2 regions of the Caballeronia sp. EK genome follow, and region 2 is predicted to be linked to the other one. Evidence: riboswitches for the same ligand, from Rfam matches in the RefSeq annotation. Region 2 holds a riboswitch; the other holds the start of a gene.
What was found. Region 2 has a riboswitch for glycine ahead of gcvT (glycine cleavage system aminomethyltransferase GcvT). Riboswitches for the same ligand answer to the same signal wherever they lie in the genome.
Positions count from the first base shown of each region.

Region 1: another riboswitch for glycine. It lies ahead of IAG25_RS22650 (D-amino acid dehydrogenase); the one in region 2 lies ahead of gcvT (glycine cleavage system aminomethyltransferase GcvT).

Region 1 is NZ_JACSUE010000007.1:255,665-271,743, forward strand. It holds gene IAG25_RS22625 (ABC transporter permease) at 1-986, opposite strand, end outside; gene IAG25_RS22630 (sugar ABC transporter ATP-binding protein) at 979-2,499, opposite strand; gene IAG25_RS22635 (substrate-binding domain-containing protein) at 2,507-3,499, opposite strand; gene IAG25_RS22640 (substrate-binding domain-containing protein) at 3,727-4,782, shown strand; gene IAG25_RS22645 (VOC family protein) at 4,787-5,260, opposite strand; gene IAG25_RS22650 (D-amino acid dehydrogenase) at 5,300-6,574, opposite strand; glycine riboswitch at 6,640-6,744, opposite strand; glycine riboswitch at 6,747-6,835, opposite strand; gene IAG25_RS22655 (cation:proton antiporter) at 6,951-8,204, shown strand; gene IAG25_RS22660 (helix-turn-helix transcriptional regulator) at 8,262-9,080, shown strand; gene IAG25_RS22665 (MFS transporter) at 9,224-10,570, shown strand; gene IAG25_RS22670 (FAD-dependent oxidoreductase) at 10,593-12,299, shown strand; gene IAG25_RS22675 (hypothetical protein) at 12,315-12,494, shown strand; gene IAG25_RS22680 (DUF1328 family protein) at 12,555-12,716, opposite strand; gene IAG25_RS22685 (AAA family ATPase) at 13,231-15,150, shown strand; gene IAG25_RS22690 (GlxA family transcriptional regulator) at 15,261-16,079, opposite strand, start outside.
Region 2 is NZ_JACSUE010000031.1:21,226-37,304, forward strand. It holds gene flhB (flagellar biosynthesis protein FlhB) at 1-1,190, shown strand, start outside; gene flhA (flagellar biosynthesis protein FlhA) at 1,187-3,295, shown strand; gene IAG25_RS39290 (hypothetical protein) at 3,318-4,070, opposite strand; gene IAG25_RS39295 (hypothetical protein) at 4,064-4,528, opposite strand; gene IAG25_RS39300 (L-serine ammonia-lyase) at 4,729-6,117, opposite strand; gene IAG25_RS39305 (alginate lyase family protein) at 6,139-7,242, opposite strand; gene gcvP (aminomethyl-transferring glycine dehydrogenase) at 7,369-10,299, opposite strand; gene gcvH (glycine cleavage system protein GcvH) at 10,354-10,734, opposite strand; gene gcvT (glycine cleavage system aminomethyltransferase GcvT) at 10,797-11,921, opposite strand; glycine riboswitch at 12,039-12,168, opposite strand; glycine riboswitch at 12,179-12,281, opposite strand; gene IAG25_RS39325 (HNH endonuclease) at 12,453-13,316, opposite strand; gene IAG25_RS39330 (OmpA/MotB family protein) at 13,313-14,005, opposite strand; gene IAG25_RS39335 (hypothetical protein) at 14,009-15,283, opposite strand; gene IAG25_RS39340 (oxidoreductase) at 15,582-16,079, opposite strand, start outside.

The sequences.
Region 1 (16,079 bases), on a different contig from region 2:
GCGAAACGCGATCCGACCAGCTTCGCGAAGCCGCCGCTCGACAAGGTGATCGCGACGAGAATGATCGCGCCGATGATCATCTTGAACGCATACGGCGAGATGCCGAGCAGATTCAGCCCGTTCGCAGTGATCGCGGTGAGCAGGATGCCGAGGATCGCGCCGAGGATCGTGCCGCGTCCGCCGCCGAGACGCGCGCCGCCCAGAACCACCGCCGCGAGCACATCGAGCTCCCGGCCGTACAGCGCGTTGGGCACCACTTCCTGCACGTAGTGCGCCTGCATCAGTCCCGCGATGCCGGCCATCATGCCGAGCCAGCCGAACGCGATGTAATGCATCGCGCCGATGTTCACGCCCACGCGCCGCGCCGCCTCGGGGTTGTCGCCCATCGCGTAGAGCTGGCGGCCGGTCGTCGTGCGGCGCAGCAGGAACCATGTCGCCGCGACCATCGCGACCATCACCGCGACGGGCAGCGCGAGATTCGCCGCGCCGCTCGCGGTATCGAAATGCACGATCGACACGCGATCGACCCACCAGTCCGGCAGATCGTAGATCGACACGCCGCCCGTCAGAAACATGAGGCCGCCGAAGAACACGTTGAACGTGGCGATCGTCACGACGATCGAGACGATTTTGAAGCGATAGATGATGGTCGCGTTGAACGCGCCGAGCAGAAATCCGAAGCACGCCGCGGCGATGAAGCCGAGCGCCCAGTTGCCGCCGCCGAGCCGTATCACGGTCAGCGCGGTCAGATACTGCGCGACCGACGCCCCCACCGCGAACGAAATGTCGATGCCGCCCGCGATCAGCACGACCAGCAACCCCACCGCGAAGATGATGTTGACCGAGCTCTGGTTGAGCAGATCGAAGAGATTCGACAGCGTGAGGAACGTCGATGTCGTGAGGCTCAGGCCGATCATCATCACGGCGATCACGAGGATCAGCAGCGCCTCGATCGAACCGATCCCGAATTTGCGCAGATCAGGCATGGACGTCTCGCTCGATGTGTTCCATGGTCGTCGCGCCCGGCACATATTCCCCGACGATGCGGCCGTCGCGCATGTGCAAAATGCGATCCGAGTTGAAATAGACCTCGGGAATTTCGTCGGAGATGAGCAGGATCGCCATGCCGAGCGCCGCCAGCTTGTGGATGATCGCGAAGATGCCGGCGCGCGCGCCCACGTCCACGCCGACAGTCGGTGAATCCAGGATCAGCAGCTTCGGGTTCGTCGCCAGCCATTTGGCGAGCACGATGCGTTGCTGGTTTCCGCCCGATAGCGTCGAGACCGCATCGTCCGGCTTGCCGATCTTCACCGCGAGTTGCGCGATCCAGTCCGCGATCAGGTCGTTGCGCTTGCGCGAAGAAATAAGATGCGTCGCGTCCAGAAGATGGTCGAGCACCGCGGCGACCGTGTTGTCGCCGATCGACTGCGGCTGCACCAGTCCGAGCGAAAGGCGGTCCTCGGACACATACGCGATGCCTTTGCGGATCGCATCGCGATTCGAGCGCAGCGCGATCTCTCTGCCTTCGATATGCATCGATCCGGCGCGCGGCCGCGTCATGCCGAACAACGACAATGCAAGCTCCGTGCGTCCCGCGCCCAGTCGTCCCGTCATGCCGAGAATTTCACCTTGGCGGATTACGAACGAGATATCGGCGTATTCGCGGCCACGCGACAATCCCCGCACGTCCAGCACGACTGGCGCCGCGGAAAGGTCCGTCTTGCGCACTTCGTAATCGAAGGTGCGGCCCGTCATCAGTTCCGTGAGACGGGTCTGCGTCATCCCTTCGGTCGGAAACGTGCCGACGTACTGACCATCGCGCAGCACGGTCACGCGCGTGCAGACTTCGAGCACTTCCGCGAGCCGGTGACTCACGAACACCACCGCGATGCCGTCCGCCGACAGGCGACGCACGATTGCGAGCAGTGCCTCGGTCTCGGCGTGGCTCAGGGATGCCGTCGGCTCATCCATGAACACGAGGCGCGCATCGCGCACGAGCGCCCGCGCGATGGCGACGATCTGGCGCTGCGCGATCGACAGCGAACGCACGGACCGGTTCAGATCGATGCCGACGCCGAGCCGCGCGAGAATCCTGCGCGCCGCCTCTTTCATCTTCCCGTAATTGACGAAGCGCGGACGGCCGCCGAGGTTCTGCTCGAACGCGATATTCTCCGCGACGGTCATCTCCGGAAAGAGCGCGAGATCCTGCCAGATGACCTGAATGCCGAGCTCGCGCGCCCGCGCCGGATCGAGACCTTCGATCGACTCGCCGTCCATCAGCATCACCGCGCCCGGCTCCGGCTGATACACGCCGTTGATGATCTTGATGATGGTGCTCTTGCCGCAGCCGTTCTCGCCCGCGAGACACAGCACTTCGCCGGGCATGACGTCGAACTTCACGGCCTTCAGCGCCTTCACGCCGCCGAACACCTTGGAGATGTTGTCGAGCGCAAGCAAAGGCGTGCGGTCAGGTTCGGCGGCGGCGGCTTCGCGCATCATGCAACGCTCAGAGGCCCGACTTCGCGAGTTCGTCGACGGTCTTCTCGTTGAGATCGACCAGCTGATCGACGATCAGGTTGTGGCCATCGGGATGCACGACGCCGAGACCCGGAATGTTCGTGCCGTCCTTGATCGGCTGACCTTTCGCGACCATCGTGCCGAGCGTCACGAAGACTTCGCCGGCCTGCGCCGGATTCCACATGTAGCCGCCGGTCAGCACGCCGTCGTGAACGAGACGGCGGCCCTGTCCCGGCGAGAACGGACCGAGCACGAGCACCTTGCCCTTCATCTGCTTTTCCTGGACCGCGCGCGCGGCGCCGATCGGCCCCTGGCTGCCGAACGCGAGAATCGCCCTCAGATTCGGATGCGCGCGCATCAGATCGAGCGCGGTCTTGCGCGATGCATCGACGTCTTCCGCGACGCCGTACCGGTCGCCGACGAGCGTCATGCCCGGATAGTTGGCCTTGATGTACGCGATGGCCGCATCGGCCCATGCGTTATGCAGCGGCACCGTTAGCGAGCCGACGAACACCGCGTATTCGCCCTTGCCGCCGAGCGCTTCGCCCAGACGCTTCGCGTACGCCTCGCCGAAGCCCTTGACCGACGCGAGCTCGAAGTCCCAGTCGGCGTTCTTCTGCTTGGGCGATTCGTGCGTGATGACCTTGATGCCTGCCGCGCGGGCGCGCTGCAACACGGGTTCGAGCACTTCGGCATCGTTGGGCACGACGCCGATCACATCGACCTTCTGCGCGATGAGATCTTCGATCGCACGCACCTGCAGCGCCGGATCGGCGCTCGTCGGGCCGACCATGAACGCCTTCACGCCGAGTTGCTCGGCGCGCTTCTTGATGCCGGCGTCCATCGCGTTGAACCACGGAATGCCGCCGATCTTCACGACGACACCGATGACCGGCTTGTCGGGCGACGCCGAGGCCATGCCGATTGCCAACGCGAATGCGGCCACGCCTGCACACAACGAGCGAATCATATTCTTGGACATGTCTCCTCCGGAGGACATCCGCACACATCGAGCAGACGCCCAGTTGAGTGATCGGAATTCCAGATGCGCCGGTGTCTGGACGAATGACGCTAAATCCATTCAGCAACCCGGTTCGGCGTATGCTGAATCTATTCAGCAACAGGGTCGACTCGGACAAACCCTAGTTCGGTTCCGTCTTTCGGACAGGCTACCGTCTGGGAAAACACACGCGGTTGGAGCGAAGCCCGATGGTCAGCAATACCCCCGGAAAAAAGTCGACGATCTACGACATCGCGAAGGCGACGGGATCGTCGACGGCCACAGTGAGCATGGTGCTGAACGGCACCTGGACGCGTTATCGCATCAAGGAGGAGACGGCGAACCGGATTCTGGAGAGCGCGCGCACGCTCGGCTACAACGTCAACATGAAGGCGCGCGGGCTGCGGCTGTCGCGATCGGGGCTCGCGGGCATGGTGCTGCCGCACTACCGCAACCGCTTTTTCGCGGGCCTCGCGCAGACTTTCGAGGATCAGGCGCGCAGCCGCGGCCTGTGTCCGATCGTCGTCGGCACGCAGCGCGATCCGGCTGTCGAAGTGAGCGTCACCGAGACGCTGCTGTCACAACGAGTGGAATTGCTGTTCATCGCCGGCGTGCGCAATCCGGCGCCGCTCAACGCGCTTTGTGCGGCGGCTGGCGTGCCGTCGATCAATGTCGATCTGCCCGGCGACGGCGCGCCGTCGGTCGTGTCGGACAATCGCAGCGGCGCGCGCGCGATCACCGATGTGCTGATCGACAAGCTCATCGCGCGCGGCGAATCTCCGGACGAACTGATTCTGCTTGGCGGCGTGGCTGGCGAATACGCGACCGAGACGCGCATAGCGGGCTTTCGCGATGCGTTCGAAGCACGGCGCATCGCGCCCGCGTCCGATGCCGTGGAATGCTGCGGCTACAACGCCGCGTCCGCGAGACGCGCGCTCGCGGTTCGCCACGAGAAGCTCGGGCGGTTGCCATCGGGCTTGCTGATGAACTCGATCACCGCCTTCGAAGGTCTCGTGCAGTTCACATCGACGTTATCGCCCGATGCGTGGAAATCGGCGGTCGTCGGGTGCTTCGACTGGGACCCGTTCGCCGCGCATCTGTCCTTCGACGTGACGATGCTGCGCCAGGACGTGCAGACGATCATCTCGGAAGCGTTCGCACTCGCCGATCACTACGATCCCGCCGATCGCTCCGTCGTGCTCGTGCCGACGGGCTTCGGCAAGATGTTCGAGGAAGCCGATCAGACGAAGGAATTCGATCGTTGAGCTTTTAGCCGCCCGCCGCCGCGCGCTCGATCGCGGCGATGTCGATCTTCTTCATCGTCATCATCGCGTCCATCGCGCGTCTTGCGGCTTCGCGATCGGGGCCGCTGAAAATCTCGAGCATCCGCTTCGGCGTGATCTGCCATGAAAAACCCCAGCGATCCTTGCACCAGCCGCACCGACTTTCCTCGCCGCCATTGCCGACGATCGCGTTCCAGTAGCGATCGGTCTCTTCCGCGCTGGCGGTATGCACCATGAAGCTCACCGCTTCGTTCGGCTTGAAGTTGGGGCCGCCGTTCAGTCCGAGGAAGCGCTGGCCGAGCACGGTGAACTCGACGGTCAGTTCCGGCCCCTGCCCCACGCCCGGCTTCGCGGACGCATGGCCCGCGCCGACGCGGCTATCGGGAAAGGTGGCGGCGTAGAACTCCGCCGCTTCACGGGCATTACCGTCGAACCACAGGCAATTGACGAGTTCGGCCATTGCGCGCTCCTTCGGACAGTGAACAGTGCGCCGACGATATCACGCCGGCGTATTCACCTTCACCTGCGACGATGAACCGACGTGCACGCGCTTCGAAGGCAGGCGCTGCGACACCGTTTCCGCGACGATCTCGGCCGTCGCGGCCGACAACGTCCAGCCGAGATGCCCGTGTCCGGTGTTGTAGAACACGCCCGGACGCTTGCCCTGCCCGACCTTCGGCAGCATGCTCGGCAACATCGGGCGCAGGCCGCTCCACGGAATCACGCGCGCGGTCGATACATCGGGGAAATGACGCCGCGTCCATTCGACGAGCGGCGCGATGCGATCCGCGCGGATATCGCGATTGAAGCCGTTCAGCTCCGCCGTGCCCGCCACGCGGAAACGGTCCGCGCCGAGCCGGCTCGTGACGATTTTCGCGCGGTCGTCGAGCAGGCTGACCCACGGCGCGTGATCGCGGCTGCGCGCGTCGTCGAGGCAGACGGTGATCGAATAGCCCTTGACCGGATAGACGTTGAGATGATCGCCCGCCATCGATGCGAACGCGCGGCTGCCGACGCCCGCGCAGATCACGATGCCGTCGAACTGGAGCGCCTGCGTCTCGCCCGCGTGCTCGACGTTGAGCGCGAGCCGCCCCGCCTGTTCGTCGATCGATGTCACCGACGTGTCGTAGCGGAACTCGACGCCGCGCCGCGCGCATGCATCGGCGAGTCCGCGCGTGAACTTGTGGATGTCGCCGGTGGAATCGGACGGCGTGAAGAAGCCGCCATGAAACGCACCGCGCAGGGTCGGCTCGATCGATGCGATCTCTTCCGGCGAGACCGCGTGACGGTCGAGGCCCGCGCCGGTCAGGATCTCGTTGACCTTCGATGCGGCGTCGAACTCCTTGCGGCTCGCGTAGAAATGCAGGATGCCGCGCCGTTCGAGATCGAAGTCGATCTTCTCGTCCCGTGCGATGCGAAACAGATGCTCGCGCGCCGCGATCGCAAGGCGCACGGTTTCGGCCGTATTCGCACGATAGTTCGGAATCTGCCGCAGGAACTCGCCCATCCAGCTGTACTTGTGCCAGCCGGGCCGCGGATTCATGAGGAGCGGCGCGTCGCGCGTGAACATCCACTTCAGGCCTTTCAGCACGGTGGCGCGGCTGTTCCACACTTCGGCATTGCTCGCCGACAGTTGCCCGCCATTGGCGAAGGACGTTTCCATCGCCGCATAGCGATGACGCTCGATGACGGTAACGTGAAAACCACGCTGCGCAAGGGCGTAAGCGGTCGTGACGCCGGTGATCCCGGCGCCGATGATGGCGATTCGTGACATGACATGATCCAGATTGATTGAGCATCGCCGGCCTTGGCCACATGCCGCAGCCGGCACCGATGCCCCATCTGTCCATGTACCTGAGAGTTTCGCCCGCGTGCCACCCGACGTTCACGCCGGCAGCCTGGGCTCCCCTTCGGTGGGCGCGCAAAGGCGCCGCTCTCCAGATGTTCCAGCGCGCACGGTCCTTTTGCCTGAGAGTTTCCGGGGCGGTTGCTCCGTCGGCGTCGTCGCGAGGACGAACTCTTCCGTGACGCTTTGTCGAACGCTTGCACAATACCGGTACGAAATGCGCATGGCAAGCCCCCGCCGACACGTTGACAGATCGCCGCCCTCGCCCTCAGACTCCCGTCGTCCGTTATTCGCTGCTCAAAAGATGCCGTCTTCCCAGTTGTCCGTCTATTTTTTCGCCCAGGCCGCGGTGATCGTGCTCGCGAGCCAGCTCGTCGGCAGGCTCGCGCAGCGCGTGGGTCAGCCACAAGTCGTCGGCGAGATGATCGCGGGCGTGCTGCTCGGCCCTTCGCTCTTCGGGATGCTGCTGCCGCACTGGCAGCAGGCGCTCTTTCCCAAGGCGACGATGGGCATGCTCTACGTCGCCGCGCAGCTCGGCGTCGGACTCTACATGTTTCTCGTCGGCACGGAGTTTCGCGCGGACCACTTCCGCGCCCGCGCTAAAAGCGCGATGAGCGTGTCGATCGCGGGCATCGTCGCGCCGTTCGCGCTCGCGTTCGCGCTGACGCCGTGGCTGCACACGATCCCCGGTCTCTTCGCGGAAAAGGTGCGGCTCTACGAGGCGTCGCTCTTTCTCGGCGCGGCGATCGCGATCACCGCGTTTCCGATGCTCGCGCGCATCATCCACGAACGCGGGCTGACCGGCACGTCGCTCGGCACGCTCGCGCTCACCGCGGGCGCATTCGACGACGCCGCCGCGTGGTGCATCCTCGCGATCGTGCTCGCGAGCTTCGGCGGCTCGTGGACGGGCGCGTATGCGGCGATCGGCGGCGGCGCGGCTTTCGCGCTCTTCATGATCTTCGCCGGCGGCAAGTTGCTGCGCCGGCTCGCGGCCGGATTGAATCCGCACGCGCCGTTGCCCACGAGCGTGCTCGCCACCGTGCTGGCGCTGTTCTCGCTGTGCGCATTCGCGATGGACGCCATCGGCATTCATGCAGTCTTTGGCGGCTTTCTGCTCGGCGTCGCGCTGCCGCGCGGCCCGCTGACGGAAAAGCTGCGCGACATGCTGCAGCCCTTCGTCGTCGTGTTTTTGCTGCCGATGTTCTTCACCTACTCGGGCCTCAACACGCGCCTCGACATGCTGATGGACCCGGCCATCATGCTCGCGGCCGTGGCGATTCTGCTGGCGTCGTTCGGCGGCAAGGGCATCGCATGCTGGGCGGCCGCGCGCGCGAACGGCGAGCCTTCCGGCGACGCGATGGCCATCGGCGCGCTGATGAACGCGCGCGGGCTGATGGAGCTCATCATCATCAACATCGGCCTTGCAGCGGGCGTGATCCTGCCCGGACTGTTTTCGATCCTCGTGCTGATGGCCGTGCTCAGCACGCTGATGGCCACGCCGCTCTTCAACTGGATCGTGCGCCGCAATTCGGCGCTGCGCTCGGCCATCGCGCGTTAGCGGATGGGAGCGCGGGCTTAGAATAGCGGGATCCACACGTATCTCGTCTAGCCCATCATGCGCTCCTGGCGACTCGACCGCGTCTCCTCGAACGGGCAGCTGGATCTCAGCCGCGCGACGGAGCTTGTATCGTCGATCGGCAGCGAGGATTCCAACGCGCTCGCCGCCGAAGTGCTGAAGCTGCTCGGCGACGTCGCCGCGATTTCGCAATGCACGATCTTCGCGTATGAATTCGGCAACCGGCCGCGCACGGTGTCGGTGGCGGATCATCGCGGCGGGCGCTTCCTGCGCGATGTCGCCGACACTTACGCGCGCCATTTCTACGCGCTCGACGGCAATCAGAAGATCGTTTCCTCGGCGCGCAACGAGAAGCCCGGCTCCATGCTCGTGCTGCATCGGCAGACGAGCGAGGACATCGCCAACGAGGCGTATCGCGCGGCGTGCTATCACCAGCCGAACGTGTCGGACCGCGTGTCGCTGCTCGTGCAGCCGGGCGCGGATCTGTGGCTCTCCGTGAACCTGTATCGCGACACGCGCTTCGGCAATTACCATCCGCGCGAGATCGCTTTGATCGAAGCGATGGCGCCGCTCATCGCGCACGCGGCGAAGCATCATTACGCGATCTGCGGGCAGCGCGACATGCCGATCTCGCATCTGATGCTCGCGCGCGTGCGCGGCCTGTGCCCCGAACTCTCCAAGCGCGAACTCGACGTGCTCACCGGCGTGCTCGAAGGCCGCACCGCGCAGGAAATCGGCGATGCGATGGGCATCAAGGCGACGAGCGTCGTCACGTATCAGAAGCGCGCATACCGCAGGCTCGGCATTTCGAGCCAGCGGCAACTGTTCGCGCTGTGCATCGGGCCGGGCAAGGTCTGACAATTCTTCGAACGTATCCGTGTTTTCCCCGATCCGCTGAGGGCCTCGCGCTGTACCCAAATTGAGGACAGGCGGCCCGATCCCGCGCTTCATACTCCGACGCATCAGATGTCCGACACAGCGACACGACCGGAGACGACAGCATGGAATCCACCCGCGCAAGCGGCGCATTGAACGCGACCCCCATACCCCATACGCACGAACAACCGGTGATCGCGAAGGTCTCGCGGCATCTGCTGTGGTTCCTCTTCGTGCTGTTCTTCTTTTCGTTTCTGGACCGCATCAACATCGGCTTCGCAGGCCTGACGATGATGAAGGACCTCGGTCTCACGAGCACGCAATTCGGGCTCGCGACGACGCTCTTCTATGTCGCCTACATCGCGTTCGGCATTCCGAGCAATATCGTGCTTGCGCGCATCGGCGCGCGCCGCTGGATCGGCACGATCATGATCGCGTGGGGCCTCGCATCGACGGCCACGATGTTCGCGACGAGCCCCACGTCGCTCTACGTATTGCGCGTGCTGGTCGGCGTGACGGAGGCGGGTTTTCTGCCCGGCATTCTGCTCTATCTCACGTACTGGTTTCCCGGCGCATACCGTGCGCGCGCCAATGCGCTTTTCATGATCGCGATGCCCGTGACCGCGGCGGTCGGCTCGGCGCTTTCCGGCTTCATTCTCGGGCTCGACGGCACGCTCGGCCTGAAGGGCTGGCAATGGCTCTTTCTGCTGGAAGGCTTGCCGTCGGCGCTGCTCGGCCTCGTCGTGTATCGCTATCTCGACGACAGTCCCGCCACCGCGCGCTGGCTCGATGCCGACGAGAAACGCGCGCTCGCCGCCACGCTCGCATCCGAACATTCCGGCGACGCGACCACGCCGACTCAGCATGCACGAGGCGCGAGCATCGTCGCGGAACTGCTTTCGCCGACCGTGGTGAAGTTCGCGATCGCATACTTCTGTCTCGTGAACACGCTCGCGATGGTCGCGGTATGGACGCCGCTCATCGTCAAGAGCTTCAGCGCCGATGCGAGCAATCGCACGATCGGTCTGCTCGCGGCCATTCCGCAGATCTGCACGATCGTCGCGATGATCGTCTGGGGCCGCCGCTCGGATCGCAAGCAGGAGCGCAAATGGCACCTCATGCTGCCGATGCTCTTCTCCGCCGCGGGCTGGCTCTGCACCGCATGTTCGACGAACCCCGCGCTGCGCATGCTCGGCGTGTGCCTCGCGTCGGCGGGCTCGTATACGGCGATGTCGATCTTCTGGACCACGCCCGATCACGCATTGAGCTTTAGAGCGCGCGCCATCGGCATCGCGGTGATCAATGCGACCGGCAACATCAGTTCGGCGCTCAATCCGTTGATCGTCGGCTGGCTGAAGGACGCGACGCACAGCTTCACGTCGGGGCTGATCTATTCGGCAGTATTGCTCGCGCTCGGCGCGGTCGTCGTGATGATGTTGCCGATCACGCAAAACAAAGCGCAAGCCGTCTAAGGAATCACGCAAGGAGCACTGGATGAACAAGCCATTCAAGCCGTATCCGTTCACGGCGAAAAAGTATGCGGCGCGCGTTCCGGCGCTGGAAAAAGGCATCGATGTGAAACGTCATGACGTGACGATCGTCGGCGGCGGCCCAGTCGGGCTCGCGATTGCGCTCGGCCTCGCGAATCATGGCGTGCGCTCGGTGCTGATCGAAGCGGACGATTCCGTGTGTCACGGCAGCCGCGCGATCTGCATCTCGCGGCGCAGCCTGGAGATCATCGAACGTCTGGGCGCGCTCGACGGCTTTCTGAAAACCGGCCTGCCGTGGACGGGTGGCCGAAGCTTCTATCGCGACACGGAAGTGCTGCATTTCACGATGCCGCAGGACGAAAACCAGAAGCTGCCGCCGATGGTCAACCTCGCGCAATATCACATCGAACAGTTTCTGCTCGATGCCGCCGAGAAGCGCGCTGACTTCATCGATATTCGCTGGCAGACACGCGTGAAATCGATCGACGCGCGCGACGATGGCGCGACGCTGCAACTCACGACACCCGATGGCGATTACGCGCTGGAAACCGGCTGGGTCGTCGCGAGCGACGGCGGCCGCAGCACGATACGCGAAGCGCTCGGTCTTCAACTCAAGGGCACGAGTTATGAAGGCCGTTATGTGATCGTCGATATCGAGCTCGAAAGCGAGCGGCCGACGGAGCGGCTCGCATACTTCGATCCATCGTCGAATCCGGGCTCGACCGTGCTCGTGCACAAACAGCCCGACAACGTATGGCGCATCGACTATCAACTACGCGACGGCGAAGATGCCGACGAAGCCGTGAAGCCCGATAACGTCATCCCGCGCGTGCAAAGCCTGCTCGACATGATGGGCGAAACGGGCGCATGGTCGCCGATCTGGATCACGATCTACAAGGCCAATGCGCTGACGCTGGAACGCTATCGCCATCAGCGCGTGATGTTCGCGGGCGACGCTGCGCATCTCGTGCCGATCTTCGGCGTGCGCGGCGCGAACTCCGGTATCGACGATGCCGACAACATCGCGTGGAAGCTCGCGCTCGTCGTGAAGGGACTCGCGTCCGATACGCTGCTCGACAGCTATTCGGACGAGCGCGTCGCCGCCACGCACGAGAATCTGAGCTACGGCACGAAGAGCACGGAGTTCATGGCGCCGCCTTCGTTCGCATTCGATCTGATGCGCACGGCGGTGCTGAGTCTCGCGGCCAGGCATCCCGAAGTGCGCTCGCTGATCAATCCGCGGCAGACCTCGGCGATTACATATGCGACCTCGCCATTGAACGTCGCCGATCGCGATGTGTTCGCATCGGGGCCCGTTCCCGGCGCGGTGCTGGCGGAGTATCCGGTGACGATCGTGGAGGCCGGGCATGGACGCGAAGCGCATCTGACCGATCTCGCCGGCCCGAGCTTAACCGCGCTGTGCTTTACCGAAGACGGCGCTTTGCCCGTCGCATTCGCGACGCTCGCGCACGCGTTGCGCGCGAGCGGATTGCCGTTCAGGGCGGTGCCGTTGAGCGCGCATCTGCATCCGCGAACGCAGGGCGTGCACGCATGGGATCACACGGGCCGCATCTTCGAGCGTTACGACGCACGGCCCGGCACTGTGTATTTGCTGCGGCCCGATGGACACGTGCTCGGCCGCTGGCGCGATGCGCAACCGCACGATATCGAAGCGGCGATCGCACGCGCGCTGTCCGCATCAACCGATTGAACGAGGGAGAAGATCATGAACGATGCAGAACTCGACGCCGTCTACACGCGCCTGTGCAAAACGATGACACAACTCGGTGAAGCGAAAGCATCGCTTTTTCTCGCGCGCTTTGCCTTGCTTGCAATCGGCGAGATGAACGACCCGGACGCGTCGCTCAAGTTGATCGACGAAGCGAGCGATGGGATCGCAGATTGATTCGCGAAGAAAAAGCGTCGTGCCGACCAGCCTCGACACGACGCTCGTACGAGACGGCCGTCAACGTCGCATGAGGCCCATCACCAGCGTCACGAGGAAGATGACGAGGAATATGAAGAATAGAATCTTCGCGATGCTCGCTGCGCCTGCCGCGATGCCGCCGAACCCGAGGGCGGCGGCGATGATCGCGATAATGAAAAAGACCAACGCGTAATACAACATGATGTTATGTCCCTCCGGTTCAGATCCGCCGCGCGCCCCATGTCGCGGACAGTGGACTAGCTTAAGCAAGCAGTATTCCTTACCGGATGGAGCATAGCTTTTTCCCGTGATATCCTTGCTCCGTCCTGCATACGCCATCAAACCTGCATCACGCCGCGAGCGCGGATCATCCGCTTTTTACACGGTCGTCAAGAAGACTCGTCACCTGCCGTTAATTAAAAAAAGGGACGTGAAAGCTGAAACGACGTGTTTGACGCTCGTTCGCGCGCTGTTCCGCGTTATCGAATGGTCATGCATTTTGGGCACCATTCCAGCGGAGCACTTCCCGATAAAAGGGCCATGCTCGCATGGTTGACGATCTGCGGTTCAAGGTCGATCGCTTCGCCATCTTGAGGATCAAGACATCGCGCGGGCATCCCACCACCGGAGCACGAACAGAGACACGTTCGGATGCCATTTCTTCCGACGATAGATTGACGGGCGCCGCCCTCGCGGTCCCACTGGGAAAGAATTGATGAAACCGGCAAGGAATTCGCTGCGGTCACGTGTTGGCCGATATATCGCGTATGGTGTGATCGCAGCCACGCTCGTGGCGGGCGCGGGCTTCCTGCATTGGCGCCATGAGTTGCGCGCTGCGCAATCGCAGTCCGCGGCGCTCGCAGGCGTCGCTAGTCAGATGCGCCATGACGCATCGGCGTGGACGCATCGGGAGAAAGACGCATCGGAAATGCTGACCGATATCCGCGACAAAAATGTCGCGACGATCGGCGTCAGTCCGGATGCGATTCTCGTGTCCACGCTGAAGGGCGAGAAGTACTACGTGGCCGACCATAACGGCGCATTCTCCAATGCGCTGCTGCTCGGCGATATGAAGCCCGGCGCGAGTACGCCTTATCAACTCGTCTGGCTGCCCGACGCCGACGTGCGAACCGGCGTGGCGCGCTGGAGCGAAATGTTCGATCGTTCGCGCGACATCCTGAGCCTTCTGCTGCCGCTCTTGATGCTCGGCGGCATTCTCTGGTTCATGCGTCGCGAGATGCGCGGCGGCGCGCAGTTGCTCGGCGAGTCGCCGACGCTGCGTTTCGACGACGTCATCGGCGCGGGCGAAGCGAAAGCCGCGCTCACGGATGTGCGCGCATGGCTGACCGAGCCTGCACAATTTACCGGCATGGGCGTGCGCGCACCGTGCGGCATTCTGATGGCGGGCGGCCCGGGCGTCGGCAAGACGCGCCTCGCGCAAGCGCTCGCGGGCGAATGCGGCGCGAACTTCATCGCAATCACGGGCAGCTATTTCAGCGCGAAGTATTACGGCGTCGGCATCCAGAAGGTGAAGCATCTGTTCGAACTCGCGCGCAAGAACGCGCCGACCGTGATCTTCATCGATGAAGCCGATGGCCTCGGCAAGCGCACCGATACCGGCGGCGGCCCCGTCGAAGCGGAGAGCAACCGCATCATCAATCAACTGCTCGCGGAGATGGACGGCTTCGCATCGAACGAAGGCGTGATCATCGTCGCTGCTACGAATCATCCGGACAATCTCGACGAAGCAATGCGGCGCCCTGGCCGTTTCGACCGCACGGTGCAGGTGCGTCTGCCGAGTCTCGACGATCGCGCCGAGATCCTGCGTTTCTATGCGGCCAATCTGAAGAAGAAAAACGAGGACATCGACTTCGATCAGCTCGCGCGTCTCACTACGGGTCTTTCGCCGGCGACGCTGTCGATGATCGTCAATCAGGCGGGCCTCGTCGCGCGCAAGGCGGGCGAACGTGAAGTGTCCGCGAAGCATTTCCTCGAAGCGATCAAGATCGCGCGTATCGGGGATGTCAACGGCGCGGAGCGCGCCTTGTCCGACGACGAACGCACGCGCATCGCGGTGCATGAAGCGGGTCACGGACTCGTCGCGGCGCTGCTCGACACGGGCGTGCTCGAAGAAGTGACGATCCTGCCGCGCGGCGGCGCGTTGGGCGTAGCGCTCATCACGAAGATGCAGGACAAGCATCTGTATCGCGAGACCGAACTGCGCAACGAGATTCAGGTGCTGCTCGGCGGGCGCAATGCGGAACTGCTGATGTTCGACGAAGCATCGAGCGGCGCGGCGTCGGATCTTCAGGAAGCGTCGCGTATCAGCCTCGACATGGTGTCGAAATTCGGCTTCAACGAGGACGGCAATCTGTTCAGTCTTGCCGCCCTGCCGCAGCAGTATGCGGGCTTGCAACTGAAGAATTCGATCGGACACGCGAACGCGTTGCTGCACGATCTGAGCGATGAATGCTTCGCGCTACTGCAGGCGAACGAGCCGGTGTTGCGTGCGATCGCCGATCAGTTGCTCGAATCTGAGACCGTGCCTGGCGAGACCGTTTACCGGCTGATTCGCGAGCACGCGGCGGCAGTGGAGAATGCGCAAGCGGCGGTCAACGAAGTGCTCGCCGCCTGAGCGCTTCTGCTATCGCGGGAAACGTATCGGGACGCAAACGCCGCGTTCCGTTGGCTCGAAACCGCGTTCGGTTTCGAGCCGATGTTCGTCATCCTCGATGCCGACGGCAATCACAACGCATCGCCGTTTTTCCGCTTCGACCGGTATTCCGTCGGCGACATCAGAAACTGCTTTCTGAATACCTTCGAAAATCTCTCTCCATTGGTCAATCCCGTTCTGCGCGCGATCTTGTCGATCGGCAAGTCGCTCTTGACGAGCAGTTCGCAACTCAGATCGAGGCGCGCCCGCAGAAGATATTGCGACGGCGTGAGCCCCATCTCACGTTTGAACAGGCGCAGGAAGTTGCGCTCACTCATCGCGACGGTGCGGGCCGCATCGCCGACCGAGATGGGACGTCCGCAATTGCGTTCGAGCCAGCGTGCGGATTCCTGCGCCTTTTCGGCCAGCGTGGTCGTGCCGATCGTGCTCAGCATGATCGGCAGATGCTGATCGTTCGACGAAGAGAGACGGTCAGCCACCGCGGTCGCGATGTCGTAGCCGAGATCGCGCTTCACGAGCGCGAGCGAGTTGATCAGCGCGTCGTTGCGTTCTGTCGAGGCCGCACTCTTCGACGTCCCGGTATGCCATACGCCACGGCCTACCGACGCCCAGTCGCGCCGTGAAATGCCCGCGGCCGCAAGCATCACGTCGCCATTGCCGAGCGAACTGACCACGCCGCTTTGAGAACAGGCGATCCTCAATGAATCGATGAGGCTTTCATCCGCGGCCGCACGCGTCACGCCGGTTCCGCCCGCGACATACAGCGCATCGAAGCCCTGGAACCGCTGACCGCCCAATCGCTCCGTCCATACGCATACCGACGACGAACAGGCAACCGCGCCGCCGCGCGCGGAGACCAGACGGACGCTATAAGTCACGCCATTGCTGAG
Region 2 (16,079 bases):
TCGAAAAAACCGAATCAGCCACTCCCAAGCGCCTGGAAAAGGCGCGGGAGGAAGGCCAGGTTGCGCGTTCGCGGGAACTCGCGTCGTTCGCGCTGCTGGCGGCGGGATTTTTCGGCGTGTGGGGTTTGTCGGGGCCGATCAGTCAGCATTTGCAGTCGATTCTGCGCGGCGCATTCACCTTCGATCACGCGACCGTGCTCGACTCGCGCCAGATGATGATCGGCGCGGCGAACGCGGGCAAGGAAGGGTTGTTCGCGGTGCTCCCGGTTCTGCTGCTGACGGGTTTCGCCGCGCTCGCCGCGCCGATGGCGCTCGGCGGCTGGCTCATCACGACGAAGCCGCTCGCGCCGAACTTCGGCCGTCTGAATCCGATCAGCGGCCTCGGCAAGATTTTCTCGGTGCAAGGGCCGGTTCAGCTCGGCATGTCGATGCTGAAGACGATCGTCGTCGGCGGCATGGCGGGCTCGGCGATCTGGAGCCGCAAGGCCGAAGTGCTCGGTCTACTCACGAAGCCGCTCGATCTCGCGCTCGCCGATGCCATGCACCTGATCTTCGTGTGCTGCGGCATGGCGATCGGCGGGCTCTTTCTCGTCGCGGCCGTCGACGTGCCGTATCAGCTCTACTCGCACGCGAAGAAGCTGCGCATGACGAAGGAAGAAGTGAAGCGCGAGCACAAGGAAAGCGAAGGCGATCCGCACATCAAGGGCAAGATTCGCGCACAACAGCGCGCGGCCGCCCGCCGCCGCATGATGCAGGCGATTCCGACCGCCGACGTGATCGTCACGAACCCGACGCACTTCGCCGTCGCGCTGAAGTACGCCGATGGCCAGATGCGCGCGCCGAAGGTCGTCGCGAAGGGCGTGAATCTGGTGGCGGGGCGCATCCGCGAATTGGGCCGCGAGCACAACGTGCCGCTGCTCGAAGCGCCTCCGCTGGCGCGCGCGCTGTATCACAACGTAGAGATCAATCGCGAGATTCCGGGCGCGCTCTACGGCGCGGTGGCGCAGGTGCTGGCGTGGGTGTACCAGCTCAAGCGGTACAAGGAAGATGGCGGCGTGAAGCCGGACGAACCGTCCGATCTCGACGTGCCGAAGGAACTCGACAAAGGCGGCGTATCCGACGCCGACGCCGATCAGGAAGCCGCAGAGGCTCTGGCTGGCGACAACACTGACAATGGAGCCGCCGCATGAACGCGCGCGCTGGATTTTTCGCCAAACGGCCCGACGCGCTGGGCACGCAGAACTTGCGAGCCCTCGCCGGCCCGATCCTGATCTGCATGATCCTGGGCATGATGATTCTGCCCTTGCCGGCGTTCCTGCTCGATTTGCTGTTCACCTTCAACATCGCGCTGGCGGTGATGGTGCTGCTCGTCAGCATGTACACGCAAAAGCCGCTCGACTTCGCGGCGTTCCCGAGCGTGCTGCTGTTCTCGACGTTGCTGCGCCTGTCGCTGAACGTCGCGTCGACGCGTATCGTGCTGCTCGAAGGCCACACCGGCCCGGATGCCGCGGGTCAGGTGATCGAATCGTTCGGGCACTTTCTCGTCGGCGGGAACTTCGCGGTCGGTATCGTCGTGTTCGTGATTCTGATGATCATCAACTTCATGGTGATCACGAAGGGCGCGGGGCGGATCGCGGAAGTGGGCGCGCGCTTCACCCTCGACGCGATGCCCGGCAAGCAGATGGCCATCGACGCGGATCTGAACGCGGGCCTCATCAACGAAGAAACCGCGAAGAAGCGCCGCCAGGGCGTGGCGCAGGAAGCCGAGTTCTACGGCTCGATGGACGGTGCGAGCAAGTTCGTGCGCGGCGATGCGATCGCCGGCCTTTTGATCATGGTGATCAACGTGGTGGGCGGGCTGATCGTCGGCATGCTCCAGCACGACATGGACTTCGCGCACGCGGCGACCAACTACACGCTGCTGACCATCGGCGATGGCCTGGTCGCGCAGATTCCGTCGCTCATCATCTCGACGGCGGCGGGCGTGATCGTCTCGCGCGTCGCGACCGAAGAGGACATCGGAACGCAGCTGACCGGCCAGTTGTTCCAGAATCCGCGCGTGCTGATGATCACGGGCGTGATCATCGGCATCATGGGTCTGATTCCGGGCATGCCGCACTTCGCGTTCATGCTGCTCGGCGGCGGTCTCATCTACGCCGCGCGCTCGATGAACAAGCGCGCCGAAGCGAAGAAGAAAGCGGGCGCCGTCACCGATGTCACGCCGCTCACTGCGAGCGCGGCGGCTGCGTCGGCGGAGAATGCGGAAGCGAGCTGGGAAGATGTATCGCTCATCGATCCGCTCGGGCTGGAAGTGGGCTATCGGCTGATTCCGCTCGTCGATCGCAACAGCGACGGTGAACTGCTCAAGCGCATCAAGGGCATTCGCAAGAAGTTCGCGCAGGAAATCGGGTTTCTGCCGCCGGTCATTCATATTCGCGACAATCTCGAACTTCGGCCGAATGGCTATCGCATTGCGCTGAAGGGCGTCGAGGTCGGTGTGGGCGAAGCTTTCCCGGGTCAATGGCTCGCGATCAATCCGGGTCAGGTGTCGGCCGCGCTGCCGGGCGCGCAGACGCAGGATCCGGCGTTCGGCCTGCCGGCGGTGTGGATCGACACGAATCTGCGCGAGCAGGCTCAGGTCTACGGCTACACGGTCGTCGATGCGAGCACGGTCGTCGCGACGCATTTGAATCATCTCGTGGTGACGCACGCGGCCGAGTTGCTCGGGCGTCAGGAAGTGCAGGCGCTGCTGGAGCGCATCGGCAAGGACACGCCGTCGCTCACGGACGATCTGGTGCCGAAGGTGCTGTCGCTCACGACGCTGCAGAAGGTGTTGCAGAACCTGCTCGACGAAAGCGTGCCGATCCGCGATATGCGCACGATCCTCGACGCATTGCAGGAGCACGCGCCGCGCATGTCCGATCCGTACGATCTCACGGCGGCGGTGCGTCTCGCGCTCGGCCGCGCGATCACGCAGCAGTGGTATCCGGGCGCCGACGATTTGCAGGTGATGGGCCTCGATCCGACGCTGGAACGTGTCTTGTCGCAGGCTTTGTCGACGGGGACGAATCCCGGGCTCGAACCGGGCCTCGCGCAGACGCTGATGAACTCGACGCAGAACGCGATCATGCGTCAGCAGAATCTGGGCTTGCCGCCGGTGTTGCTCGTGCAGCATTCGCTGCGGGCGATGCTGGCGAGGTTTCTGCGCAGAAGTCTGCCGCAGTTGAAGGTGCTGTCTTATGCGGAAGTGCCGGATACCAGGAATGTGAAGGTGGTGAATTTGATTGGGGCGTGATTACAAGAATCACTGCCCCGCGTCAGTGAAGCACTGAACCGATCAGACTCCGAAGGTTCCGCGCATCGAAGACGACGGTCTTCCACGTGTAATAGTTCGCACGCTCGAACTCGGTCTTGCCTACTGCCTGCTGATTTTCCGCAATGGCAAGCACATGTCCTGGCATGTGCATGGCGCGATACTGCATGTGTATGAGTTCACCCTGGAGCAACCGGTTCGCGCTGGTCGCGGCGATGATGATCGACGGCGTGGGTGTCTCGATCACGTGATCCGCAATCAAGCCGCCCGAAATCGGCAGTTCGACTTCGGAGCGGTGTCCGAGACCGAACTCGTCGGCTATGTCGGCGATGATACGAGTCAGCCGTTCCTTGAAATCGCTGCTCGACTGGCGTTCGGGCCGCGAGGTCGCGACGGCGTAAAGCTGCTGGGCTGCTTCGGCCACGCGAAACACGTACGGCACGAGAAACCGCTCGTCGGTGGTCGTCGCGCGAATCACCTCGTCTTCACACAGTCGCGCCGGGCTGAGTCGCGCGTGTTCTTTAGCCCAATGCTCGACGATGCCGGATTCGACGTCGCCGCCCGCCATGCTCGCGGAAAAGCAGGCTTCGCCGTTTTCGTCTATGACCCATCCGTCGTCGCGAGGGCGAATGCGGACAATGACGTGATCTCCCGTTCCGGGATACTGCAGAGGCGTGACGATGCGCTGCACGCCATTGCTGTCGTCGTGCACCTCGAACAGCGTGCAAATCGTTCGCTTGAGAATGTCCGTCAGCACAACAAGTCGCCTTGCCCGTATTGTTCGTTTGAAATCGATATGCCCGCCGTCTCGCAGAACAGGACGATCAGCGCGGCACGATCTTCAGACATACGCGGATCGAAACGTCTCGAAGTTTTCAGGTTAAGCTCGGGCGCTCCGGGCAGCAAGCGATTCCGGTAATCCAAGGCAGTCTGACAAGGCATTTTGCAATGCAAGCCCTTGTGACTCGGGTGATAGTGAAATTCGAGCAGCGGGTACAGATCGCCGCGCGGCAACACGCAAACCAGATGCCCATAGAATGAGCGATCTTCGAGCTCGTCTCCATCGCGCCACATGAAAAGCACGGAGTGATCGTCGGAGACGCGAGTGAGCTCAGTAGCATGAACGCGTGGCCGCGCCATTCTGTTGAACGGCTTAGGCCACTTCGTCTTGTTCATTGGCTTGAATTGCAATGCGCCGCTCAACGTCTTGCGCATGTTTCTGTGCGCAGCAAGTTCCTTCGGTTCCAATGCGATGCTCTCAGGTATTCCTACCGAGCGCATGGGTTCGAGATCGAGATCGCGATCGGTAGAGTCGTTCTTGTTCTACCGATGCTAACTGCTTCATTCCGCGCTTCGAGCGCCATCCAACGAATGTTTCAGTCGCCGAGATGACGCCTGCTCGAAGGCAGGATTCCTCAACACTCCACAATATTCACCGCCAACCCGCCGCGCGACGTTTCCTTATATTTGGTCTTCATATCCGCGCCAGTCTCCCTCATCGTCTTGATGACCGAATCGAGCGAAACATAGTGAGACCCGTCGCCGCGCATCGCCATACGCGCGGCGTTGACGGCTTTCACGGAACCCATCGCATTGCGCTCGATGCACGGAATCTGCACCATCCCGCCGACCGGATCGCAAGTCAGCCCGAGGTTATGCTCCATCCCGATCTCGGCCGCGTTTTCCACCTGCGCCGGCGTTCCACCGAGCACCGCAGCCAACGCACCCGCCGCCATCGAACACGCGACACCGACTTCGCCCTGACACCCGACTTCCGCGCCGGAGATGGAAGCGTTCATCTTGTACAGAATGCCGATGGCGGCCGCCGTCAGCAGAAAATCGACGACGCCCTGCGTGTTCGAGCCCGGCACGAACCGGTCGTAGTAATGCAGCACTGCCGGAATGATCCCCGCCGCGCCATTGGTCGGCGCCGTGACGACGCGCCCGCCGATCGCATTCTCTTCATTCACCGCGATCGCGTAGAGATTGATCCAGTCGATCATGGAAAGCGGATCGCGCAGCGCCTGCTCCGGCTTGCCCGTGAGCGCCCTGTACAGCTGCGGCGCGCGTCGCTTCACCTGAAACGGCCCCGGCAAGTGTCCTTCCGCCGCCGGATTGCCGATGCCGCACCCCCGCGCGACGCAATCCTGCATCACGTCCCAGATGCGCAGAAGCCCGGCGCGAATCTCGTCTTCGCTGCGCCACACGCGCTCGTTTTCCCACATCAACTGCGCGATCGATTTGCCCGATTCCGCGCACATCTTCATCAACTCGTCGCCGGTGTGAAACGGATACGGCAAGTGCTCGTGCGCCGTCAGCACCGCCGTGTTCGCCGCGCCCGCCGTCACGACGAAACCGCCGCCCACCGACAGATACGTCGCTTCGCGCAGCAACGCGCCGTTCGCGTCGAATGCGTAGAGCTTCATGCCATTCGGATGCTCCGGCAGCGCCTGCCGATAGAACGCGATGTTCTCCTTGATCGTGAACGGAATCTTGCGCTTGTCCAGCAACGCGAGCGTCTTCGACGTGCGCACGGTTTCGAGCCGGGGAACGATGCCCGATGCATCGACGGTATCGGGCGCGTCGCCCATCAGGCCGAGCATCACGCCGCGGTCCGTGCCGTGGCCCTTGCCCGTCGCGCCGAGCGAGCCGTACAGCTCGCATTTAACGGATGCGGTCGATTCCAGCAGCTCATCGCGCTCGAGCCCTTGCGCGAACATCAACGCGGCGCGCATCGGTCCCACGGTGTGCGAGCTCGAAGGTCCGATGCCGATCTTGAAGAGGTCGAATACGCTGACTGCCATGACTGCTCCTGCCTGTAAGAGTTAGCGCGCGGGCAGCGGCAGACACACCGCGAGCCACGCGGGCGGTGTCGGCGCGAGCCGCAGCGCGACCGGCGCGTAGCGGCCGTCGAGCCGCGCCGCCAGATGAAAGAGTTCCGCCGAGTTCTTCGGGTCCCATTGACCCGAAAATCCCGGCAAGCCCGCCTCGCGACGCTTGGCGTCGAACGGCACGGACGACTTCACGAATTCATCGTGCGTCTTCGTGCCGAGCGCGTAAGGCGTGAGCCAGTTGAGCGCTTCGGCGAGCGTCGCGCCCGACTGCGCGCGTTCCGGCAGCCAGTTGCGATTGTGCCGCCGCGCGGCGAGCGCCGCCGTCACGAGCGGCTGAAGATCGTATGTCACGTAGCGGAGCGCATCGCGTTCGGCGAAATCGACCGTCGATCCATCCGGCGCGATGTTGTCGCCGATATGCTCGACGAACAGCCGCTGCGCCGCGTTGATGAGCTTGCGGTCGTCGATCGTGAACGCGCCCATCGCCACCAGCTTCACGCGATGGCTCTGCCAGTTGTTCCGGTAATTGCCCGTGAGCGGCCGGGGCTGCTTGTCCATATCGGCGATGTAGCCGGTCACCATTTTCGTGATGAACGCGTTCGCCGTGTTGCGCGTCCTGACCGGCAACGCGCTTGCCGTGAGGTCGTATGCGAGGATCAGCGATTCGAAATTCGTCTCGTCGATCGGATTGAAGCTCGGCTGATAGGTCGTCGTCCATGCGAGCAGGAAGCGGTCGACGAGCCGCAGATAGCGCTCGTCACCCGTCGCGCGCCACGCGAGTGCGGCGTCGCGCATCAGACCGAGGTCTTTCTCCGCTTCGACGCTCTCGTCGTAGATGCCCTCGTGCGGCAGCGTGCCTTCGGTGTGCAGTTTCGCGCGCGCCTTCGGCTGATCGTTCACGTGCGACTGCACCATCTTCACCAGCGCCTTCACGCCGGGATCGGCATTGGTGCGCTCGCTCGTCTGCATCGCGGGCGCGGCGCAGAAATTCATCGCGGCCTGCGCGGACGACGCGACGATGAGCATCGCCGCCAACATCGCTCGCACCCCGCGCGCGCGGATCGTCCCTTTCACCACTCGCACCTTGAACGCCATGTGAACTCCCTGGTTTGGCTTTTTGGTCCGGGGTGAGATGTTAGCTGTTCTGGAACGCGCCGCAAAACCGCCCGACAATGCTTTACGCTTTCGGGCGGCGCTTTCTCTCAGGTTCTGCGCGAAACCTTACTCGTCCGCGTATTCCGATACCGGCACGCACGAGCACATCAGATTGCGATCGCCATACGCGTTGTCCGCGCGACCCACCGGCGACCAGTACTTGCGCGCCACCAGCGACTTCACCGGATACGCCGCCGCTTCGCGCGTGTACTTGTGCGTCCAGTCGTCCGCAGTGACGACCGCCGCCGTGTGCGGCGCGTTCTTCAGCACGTTGTCTTCGCGATCGGCGCGGCCTTCTTCCACCGCGCGAATCTCCTCGCGGATCGCGATCATCGCGTCGATGAAGCGGTCGAGCTCTTCCTTCGATTCCGATTCCGTCGGCTCGACCATCAGCGTGCCGGGCACGGGGAAGCTCATCGTCGGCGCGTGGAAACCGTAGTCGATCAGACGCTTCGCCACGTCTTCCACCGAGATGCCGCTCGATTCCTTGATCGGCCGTACATCGAGAATGCATTCGTGCGCGACGAGTCCGCCCGCGCCGCTGTACAGCACCGGATAGTGCGGCGCGAGGCGCTTCGCGACATAGTTCGCGGCGAGAATCGCGCTTTCGGTGGCGGCGGTGAGCCCTTGCGCGCCCATCATCGCGATGTACATCCACGAGATCGGCAGGATCGCGGCCGAGCCGTAAGGGGCCGACGACACCGCGCCGATGCCCGCGTCATCGCGCTTGTATCCGGTCGATGCCTGATTCGGCAGGAACTTCGCCAGATGCGCACCGACCGCGACCGGACCGACGCCCGGCCCGCCACCGCCGTGCGGAATGCAGAACGTCTTGTGCAGGTTCAGGTGCGACACGTCGCCGCCGAACTGGCCCGGCGCGCACAGGCCGACCATCGCGTTCATGTTCGCGCCATCGACATACACCTGGCCGCCGTGCGAATGCACGATGTCGCAAATCTCGCGAACGTTGCGCTCGAACACGCCGTGCGTCGACGGATACGTGATCATGATCGCCGCGAGGTTCGCGGAATGCTTCCCGGCCTTCGCCTTCAGATCTTCGATATCGACATTGCCGTTCGCATCGCACGCCACGACGACGACCTGCATGCCCGCCATCTGCGCCGACGCCGGATTCGTGCCGTGCGCGGACGCCGGAATCAGGCACACGTTACGATGCCCCTCGCCGCGCGATTCGTGATACGCGTGGATGATCAGCAGGCCCGCATATTCGCCTTGCGAGCCGGCGTTCGGCTGCAGCGAGACGGCCGCGTAACCCGTGCATGCGACCAGCATCTGTTCGAGCTGATCGATCATCGTGCGATAGCCGAGCGTCTGCTCCGCGGGCGCGAACGGGTGAATCTGCGCGAATTCGGGCCACGTGACGGGCAGCATTTCCGATGTCGCGTTGAGCTTCATCGTGCAGGAACCGAGCGGGATCATCGTGCGGTCGAGCGCGAGATCCTTGTCGGCGAGGCTGCGCAGATAGCGCAGCATTTCATGTTCGGAGTGATGGCGGTTGAAGACCGGATGCGTGAGGTAATCGCTCGTGCGATGCAGTTCGGCAGGCAGCGAATCGGCAGCGGCCTGATCGAGCGCGTCGATATCGAACGTTTCGGTCTTGCCCGCGACTTCGGCGAACAACGCGAAGAGCTTGAGCAGATCGTCGCGCGTGGTGGTTTCATCGACCGATACGCCGACTTGCGTCGCGCTCACGTGGCGCAGATTGACATGCGCGGCGTAAGCAGCCTGATGCAGCGCGGTCGTGCTCGCGCCGCTGTCGATCGTGATCGTGTCGAAGAACGTGTCGTTGGCGATCGTGTAGCCGAGCTTCTTCACGCCCGCCGCGAAGATGGACGCCACGCGGTTCACGCGCGACGCGATTGTCTTCAGGCCGCGCGGGCCGTGATAGACGGCATACATGCTGGCCATGATCGCGAGCAGCGCTTGCGCCGTGCAGACATTCGACGTCGCCTTCTCGCGGCGAATATGCTGTTCGCGCGTTTGCAGCGCGAGGCGCAGCGCGGAGTTGCCCTGCGCATCGACGGTCACGCCGACGAGACGCCCCGGCATCTGGCGCTTGAATTCGTCGCGCACGGCCATGTAAGCAGCGTGCGGGCCGCCGAAGCCGACCGGCACGCCGAAACGCTGCGTATTGCCGATCGCGACATCCGCGCCCCATTCGCCCGGCGGCGTGATGAGCGTTAGCGCGAGCAGATCCGCCGCCGCGACGACATGGCCGCCCGCCGCGTGGATTGCTTCCGCGAGCGCGCGATAGTCGCGCACATCGCCATTCGCGCCGGGATATTGCAGCAGCACGCCGAACGCGTTCGCACTCGCGGCATCCGCGGCCGGACCGACCTTCACCTCGATGCCCGCGGGCTTCGCGCGCGTCTGCACCACTTCGATGGTCTGCGGCAGCACGTCGTCAGCGACGTAGAACACGTTCGATTTCGGCTTGCCGACGCGTTGCAGAAGCGTCATCGCTTCGGCTGCGGCGGTGGCTTCGTCGAGCAGCGAGGCGTTCGCCATCGCGAGGCCCGTCAGGTCCATCACCATCTGCTGGAAATTGAGCAGCGCTTCGAGACGCCCTTGCGAAATCTCCGGCTGATACGGCGTGTAAGCCGTGTACCACGCCGGATTTTCGAGCACGTTGCGCAGGATCACCGCCGGCGTGTGCGTGCCGTAGTAACCCTGTCCGATCCAGGTTCGAAACACCAGATTCTCGTCCGCCAGCTTGCGCAGCGACGCGAGCGCTTCCGCCTCGCTCTTCGGCTGCGTGAACGCGCCGAGCGGCAGCGTTTCCTTGCGGCGGATCGATTCAGGAATCACCGCGTCGATGAAGGCCGCGCGCGACGCGAAACCGAGCGCATCGAGCATTGCGCGCTGGTCCGCGTCATCGGGGCCGATGTGCCGCTCGGCGAATGCGTCGTGGCATTCGAGCGCGGCGAGTGACAGGGAGGTGCGGTTCATCAGGCGATCCGGGTGTTCGAGCTTCATGTTTTGTCCTGCGATTGCGGCTCTCCGTCGAGCCGCAATCGTCATTGAGATGAGTTATTCGCCAATCGACTTGCCGTAGCCTTCGGCGTCGAGCAGCTTGTCCAGACCGGCGTCGCCCGCCGGCTTGATCTTGAAGAGCCAGCTTTCGTACGGCGCGCCGTTCACCTGATCGGGCGCCGAGGTGAGCGCGTCGTTCGATTCGACGATCTCGCCCGAAACCGGCGCGTAAATGTCGGATGCCGCCTTCACCGATTCGATGACGGCGATCGCATCGCCGGCCGTAACGGTCTTGCCCGCCGCGGGCAGTTCGACGAAGACGATGTCACCGAGCGCTTCCTGCGCGTGATCGGTGATGCCGATGGTCAGCGTGCCATCGGATTCGGTGCGGACCCATTCGTGCGATTCGGTGTATTTCAGATCGGCCGGGATGCTCATTGGATGCTCCTTGCGTGGTTCTTTCGTGAGTTTCTTGATCGGAGGGAACGGGCGCGACGGCGTTATGAAAGCTCGACCAACACTCGGCCATTGCGCACGAACGGAAGTTTTACCACGCGCGCCGGAAGTTGCTTGTCGCGGATGACGACCTGCACCGTATCCCCGACGGCAACGCCCGTCGGCACGCGCGCGAACGCGATGGATTCCTGCATCGACGGCGAAAAGGTGCCGCTCGTGATCTCGCCGTCGCCGTGTTGCGTGACGACTTTCTGATGCGCGCGCAGCACGCCGCCCGCCTTGCCGTTTTCCTTGATCAGCACGAGCCCGACGAAATTCGCCTTCGAGCCGTTCGCTTCGAGCGCGTTGCGGCCGACGAAATCGCGTTCCGTTTTCAGATCGACGGTCCATGCGAGGCCTGCGTCGAGCGGCGAGACGTTCTCGTCCATGTCCTGGCCGTACAGATTCATGCCGGCTTCGAGGCGCAGCGTGTCGCGCGCGCCGAGGCCTGCGGGCTTCACGCCCACGGCGGCGAGCGCGTTCCACAATGCCTCGACCTGCGTCGCCGGAACGACGATCTCGAAACCGTCCTCGCCGGTGTAGCCGGTGCGCGCGAGCATCAATTCGCCATATTGCGTCGACGGGAAAACGGCCGCGTTGAACGGCTTGATGTCCTGAGTTTGCGCGCGCGTGTCCGGCAGCACTTGCCAGGTCTTTTCGCGCGCGTTCGGGCCTTGCACGGCGATGATCGCGAGATCGCGGCGCGGTGTGATCGAAAGATTGAATTTGCCTTCGGCGTTCAACTGCTCGAACCAGGCGATGTCCTTCTCCGCCGTGCCAGCGTTCACCACGACGCGGAAATTCGTTTCGGAGAAGTAGTAGACGATCAGATCGTCGATCACGCCGCCGTTGCCGTTGAGCAGGCACGAGTAGAGCGCCTTGCCCGGCGTCGTGAGCTTGTCGACGTTATTGGCGATTGCGTGCTTGAAGAATTCGCGGACGGCGTCGCCCTCGAAATCGACGACGCGCATGTGCGACACGTCGAACATGCCGGCGTCGGTGCGCACCGCGCGATGCTCGTCGATCTGCGAACCGTAGTTGACGGGCATGTCCCAGCCGCCGAAATCGACCATGCGCGCGTTGAGCGCGAGGTGGGCGGCGTGCAGGGGCGTGTGTTGAAGTTCGGTCATCGGGGCCTCGGTTCGCGAAACAAAAAAGGCCACGCAGCGCACATTTCGCCTGGCTGGATGCGCCTTCGTGCTGCCTGATGCAGCGCGCAAGGCGCATGCCGCGAAGCGGTTGCGATGCGTGACCCCTCTGTCCTCGGTACCTGAGAGATTGCGCGAACCATCAGCGTGACTGATGGTTCATCGCGCGCCCCTTCGGTGGGCAACTAGCTTCATGCTGAAGCCGCTGCCGCTCTCCAGAGTGCGAGGAAACGGATTCCTCGACGCAGTCGGTCCTTTTGCCTGAGAGTTTGCGGGTGTGCCCCTTCGGCGGCGCGGTCTTCGCTGCATGAACGAGACCACGCGCTCTCCCGACGCGTGCGGCAGAATTTACGCGACCGAATTGGGGTTGTCAAACGGATTCGGGCGCGTCTGATTGCATTAAAAACTGCGTTACTGTTGCTACCTTGTTCGGTCCGAGACTGTGAATGCACCTCAACGAGGCCCGCTGCTAACTTGCCCACTTGCCCGAAAAAAGGCCCACCTCGTGACTCATCAGTATCGATCGCCGTATTCCCTATCGAAATCCTGATACTCGGGCAAGCGCCTGACTTGGCCGTGCATCGGTTCCTCCGCGTGACAACGAACACAAAGAACTTCAAGATTTTCCTCGCGATTGTCATGTTTAAGTCCATTGCGATGGTGAACATGAAGGAACCGTGAAGCTGACTGATCGAGTTCACGGTTGCATCGCTCGCACTTATATTTTCGCTTTCGCCTGATTTCTTCTGAGATCCGCTGCCAATCAAAGGGATACGTATTCAAGGGCGCTGTTGCGGCTGGTTGAGCCGAATCTTTGCTCAACAGATCACGAGGATATTGCTTGAAAAAATCAGACAATTTGAAACCGTTCACCGATTCACGTCTGTCATCGTGCCGCATGTTTATTTTGAAGCCGTTCCAGCCAATTCGGTCAAGGCAGTTCTGACACACCTTCAATGGAACCATCTCCCGACGCGTGGAACAGCCATCCCCGTTGATGATGTTCACATGAAACATCCCGGTTTCCGCATTTGATACCACGTATCTTCCGAATCGATTCGCCCTTTTCATATTCTCGAGCGTTCGACAATATGCGAGATGATAGCGGGGTAACGTCTCTTCTCCGTTAATGACGGAAATGTCTCGAATATAGATCAAAACTCGGTACCCACTGTACTCCAGCGTACCATCGCGTAGTTCGCTAAATTGATCTGCTCCTACATCTACGCCACCATTCTGGAGTTGATCGAACAAAGGAATCTTGATTCCAGCGGCTTGCCACTTCGGGCCAAACGGACCGATGAGTGGCGCCTCCATGCGTTCACGAAGGGAATTGAACGACTCCCACTTTAAAAAATCTGGTAATTCTCGATTCATCTTGGCTGAAGCTCTTTAGCAATCGAATCCATTTTTTCGCTGGCATTCGTTACGATACGAAACTCAACTCGTTGATCGTTGAGTTGGGCATTAACGAATTTTCCCGCGGATAACAACGGACGCGATGAAGACAAGCCGTTTGCCGTCACATGCTGAATCAACCATTTTTTTTCCGACGAGCTCGCCGACAGCGATAACAAAAATTCCAGCGTGCTGCGCGTGCGCGCTTGAGAAAGCTCCATATTTTTGAAGTAGGCCATTGTCTCATCAGTGGTTCCGCTCCATACTGCACTGGTATGGCCTTCGATGCGAATTTCTTTAACCGCATCGACGTACTGCCTTGAAGTAAGCAGCGCGAGATAGCGAGGGAAAAATTTGGCCAATACGACTTTGAATTGAGGTCGCAATTCTGCAGATCCCGTGGTAAAAAGAACAGCGGGATCTTTGAATCGAATGGTCATATCTCCCAAGATTTCGGCATTCCATTGCTTCAGATCTTTTGCGAATTCACTTTGAAGGGCTAACTCCATATCGCGCTTGGTCTTCTCATATTCCTTTACGACCAAAGTAGTTGTCCGCTCGACTCGAAGCATGAACGCCGCCGTCAAAAGCAAAAATACCATCATTAAGCCGGTCATTAGATCGGCCATCGGAATCCAGTAAGTTTGGTTGCCGCGCTCTTCTTTCATTCTTCACGAACCCCTGCCTAAGCGAACGAGTTCCTGCAGACGCTCGGTAAGAGGCGTGTAGTCTGCAACAAATTTTTCGGACAGTGACCCAAGCTGCCGACCTAATGATTGCAAGCTCTTCGATAATTCCTCGTGCAGGGCTTTATCGAGCGCGACAACGCTTTGTCGAATTGCTTCGGTTGATCGGCTGAGACTATCGTTGAGTTCGGTCTGAGACTTGCGTAGCGTTTCGCTGAGCAGCTGCTTCATTTCCGTCGACGCAGCTTCAAATTGGACGCCGAAATTATCCAGGATGTCGGCAACCACAGAGTGCACTTTTGCAGCACTCTGTTTCATCGCTTCGGACATTTCATCGATCTTCTGAGCGAACTGAGGCGTGACATCCTTCATTTGTATCAACACTTCAGCTAGGGATCGCTGAGACTCGTCAATCGCTTTATGCTGCGACGAAAGCCTGATCAACGTACTTTCCAATGCGTCCGCCGTAGAGGTGAATTTCGAAGCTTTGTCAACAAATACCCCGAGCGAGCGCGCCACGCCTCCCAACTCTTCGGCTGCTCTTTTTTGCTGAACTTGTAAGTCGTCGAGCTCATCCTTATATTGCTGCTGCCACACGACAAGCTTTTCCACTGCTGCGTTTAAGTGCTTGAAATCTTCTCCAAATTGATCATTGATCTGTGCGTTGAAATCTTTTATAACTTCCTTGAGCGCGGCGATAAGCGCCTTGGATCCGTCCTCGGACATTCGCTGCGAGAACGTTTCAAACGAGGTTCGCAACAGCCGAAGCTCATCGGCCTGCTCTTGCCTCATGAGTTTCAGTTGCGTTAGCAGACTGCCCTCTTCACTGCCGGACAAACTTCTCTGCAGTGTATGAATCGCGACAACCAAATCATCAATCGTGGCCAATTTCGGCGTATCGCCCGATTGGGGAATGGGCTTCTTCTGAAAAAAGTGCCGAGCGCGTAAAATCAACGAACCGAGTACACCGCAGACGGACGCCCAAAACGCGGTTTTTACTCCATCAAGCAATTGAGGCACGCTATCCGAGACATTCGTCGGATCGAATTTCAGCAGAGCCATCGCGATGCCCAAGAAGCAGCCGGAAATGCCAACCGTTGTTAATATCTCAGGGCCGTACGCAATCGCAAAATTGTCGAATTTTATACAGGCAAAAAAGAGGGTCAGAAGTATAATCGCCAACATGAAGGCGATTGTGACCTTGTCTGAAAACAAAGCCACATACCAGTTGCCGGCATGGGCATTCGAAGCTGCCGTCACGCCCAAGATGATCAGAGCTATCTTAGATCGCATCGTTGAGTTAAAACTATTTTTAAATATCGCTCATTCGAAGTGTTCGAGCAAATTCGTCAAAGAGTGCCAGACGATAGCCGCTATTTGAGAACACTGAGTGCTTGCGACCAGCATAATAGCTTTAAATCATCGGCAGGTCTAAAGAATCAGCCGTTTAGGATTTTTCTCAATCAAATGTCGACGGATTCGCGAGAGGGGCGAGATTTCAGTCATTCCCTCTGCGCACAGGTTCTTAGTCTTCTCCGCTGCCATGGTCAGCCGGTATTTAGCCGTTCCGCTGGAACGGCACACTCCGCCCTTCCCTATCACTCTGAATCGCCAGTTCAATAATCGTCATCGTATCCACCGCGTCCTGCGGCGAGACCGGAAAAGGCTTGCCGTCCTGAATCGACGCCGCCAGCGCGCGATAAAACTCGACATACGCGCCATCTTTCGTGGCGAATTCATGACGCAGGTCGTGATCGCCATCGACTTCGCGCAGCACGCCCGGCGGATTCTTCGCGAACTCCGGATTGCCCGGCCGCATGCCGGAACGCAATTGATCTTCCTGCGTATCGAGCCCGTTCTTCACGTAACTACCACGCGTGCCGTGGATCGCGAAACGCGGCGGCTCCAGCGCCGCGAGCGCGCTCGCGTGCAGGATCACTTCCTTGTCCTCGTAACCGAGCACGAGATGCACGTAATCCGGCGCGTGCGCGTGATCGCGATGCGCCTTCACGAACCCCGTCACCGTCTGCGGCGCGCCGAAGAGCGTCAGCGCCTG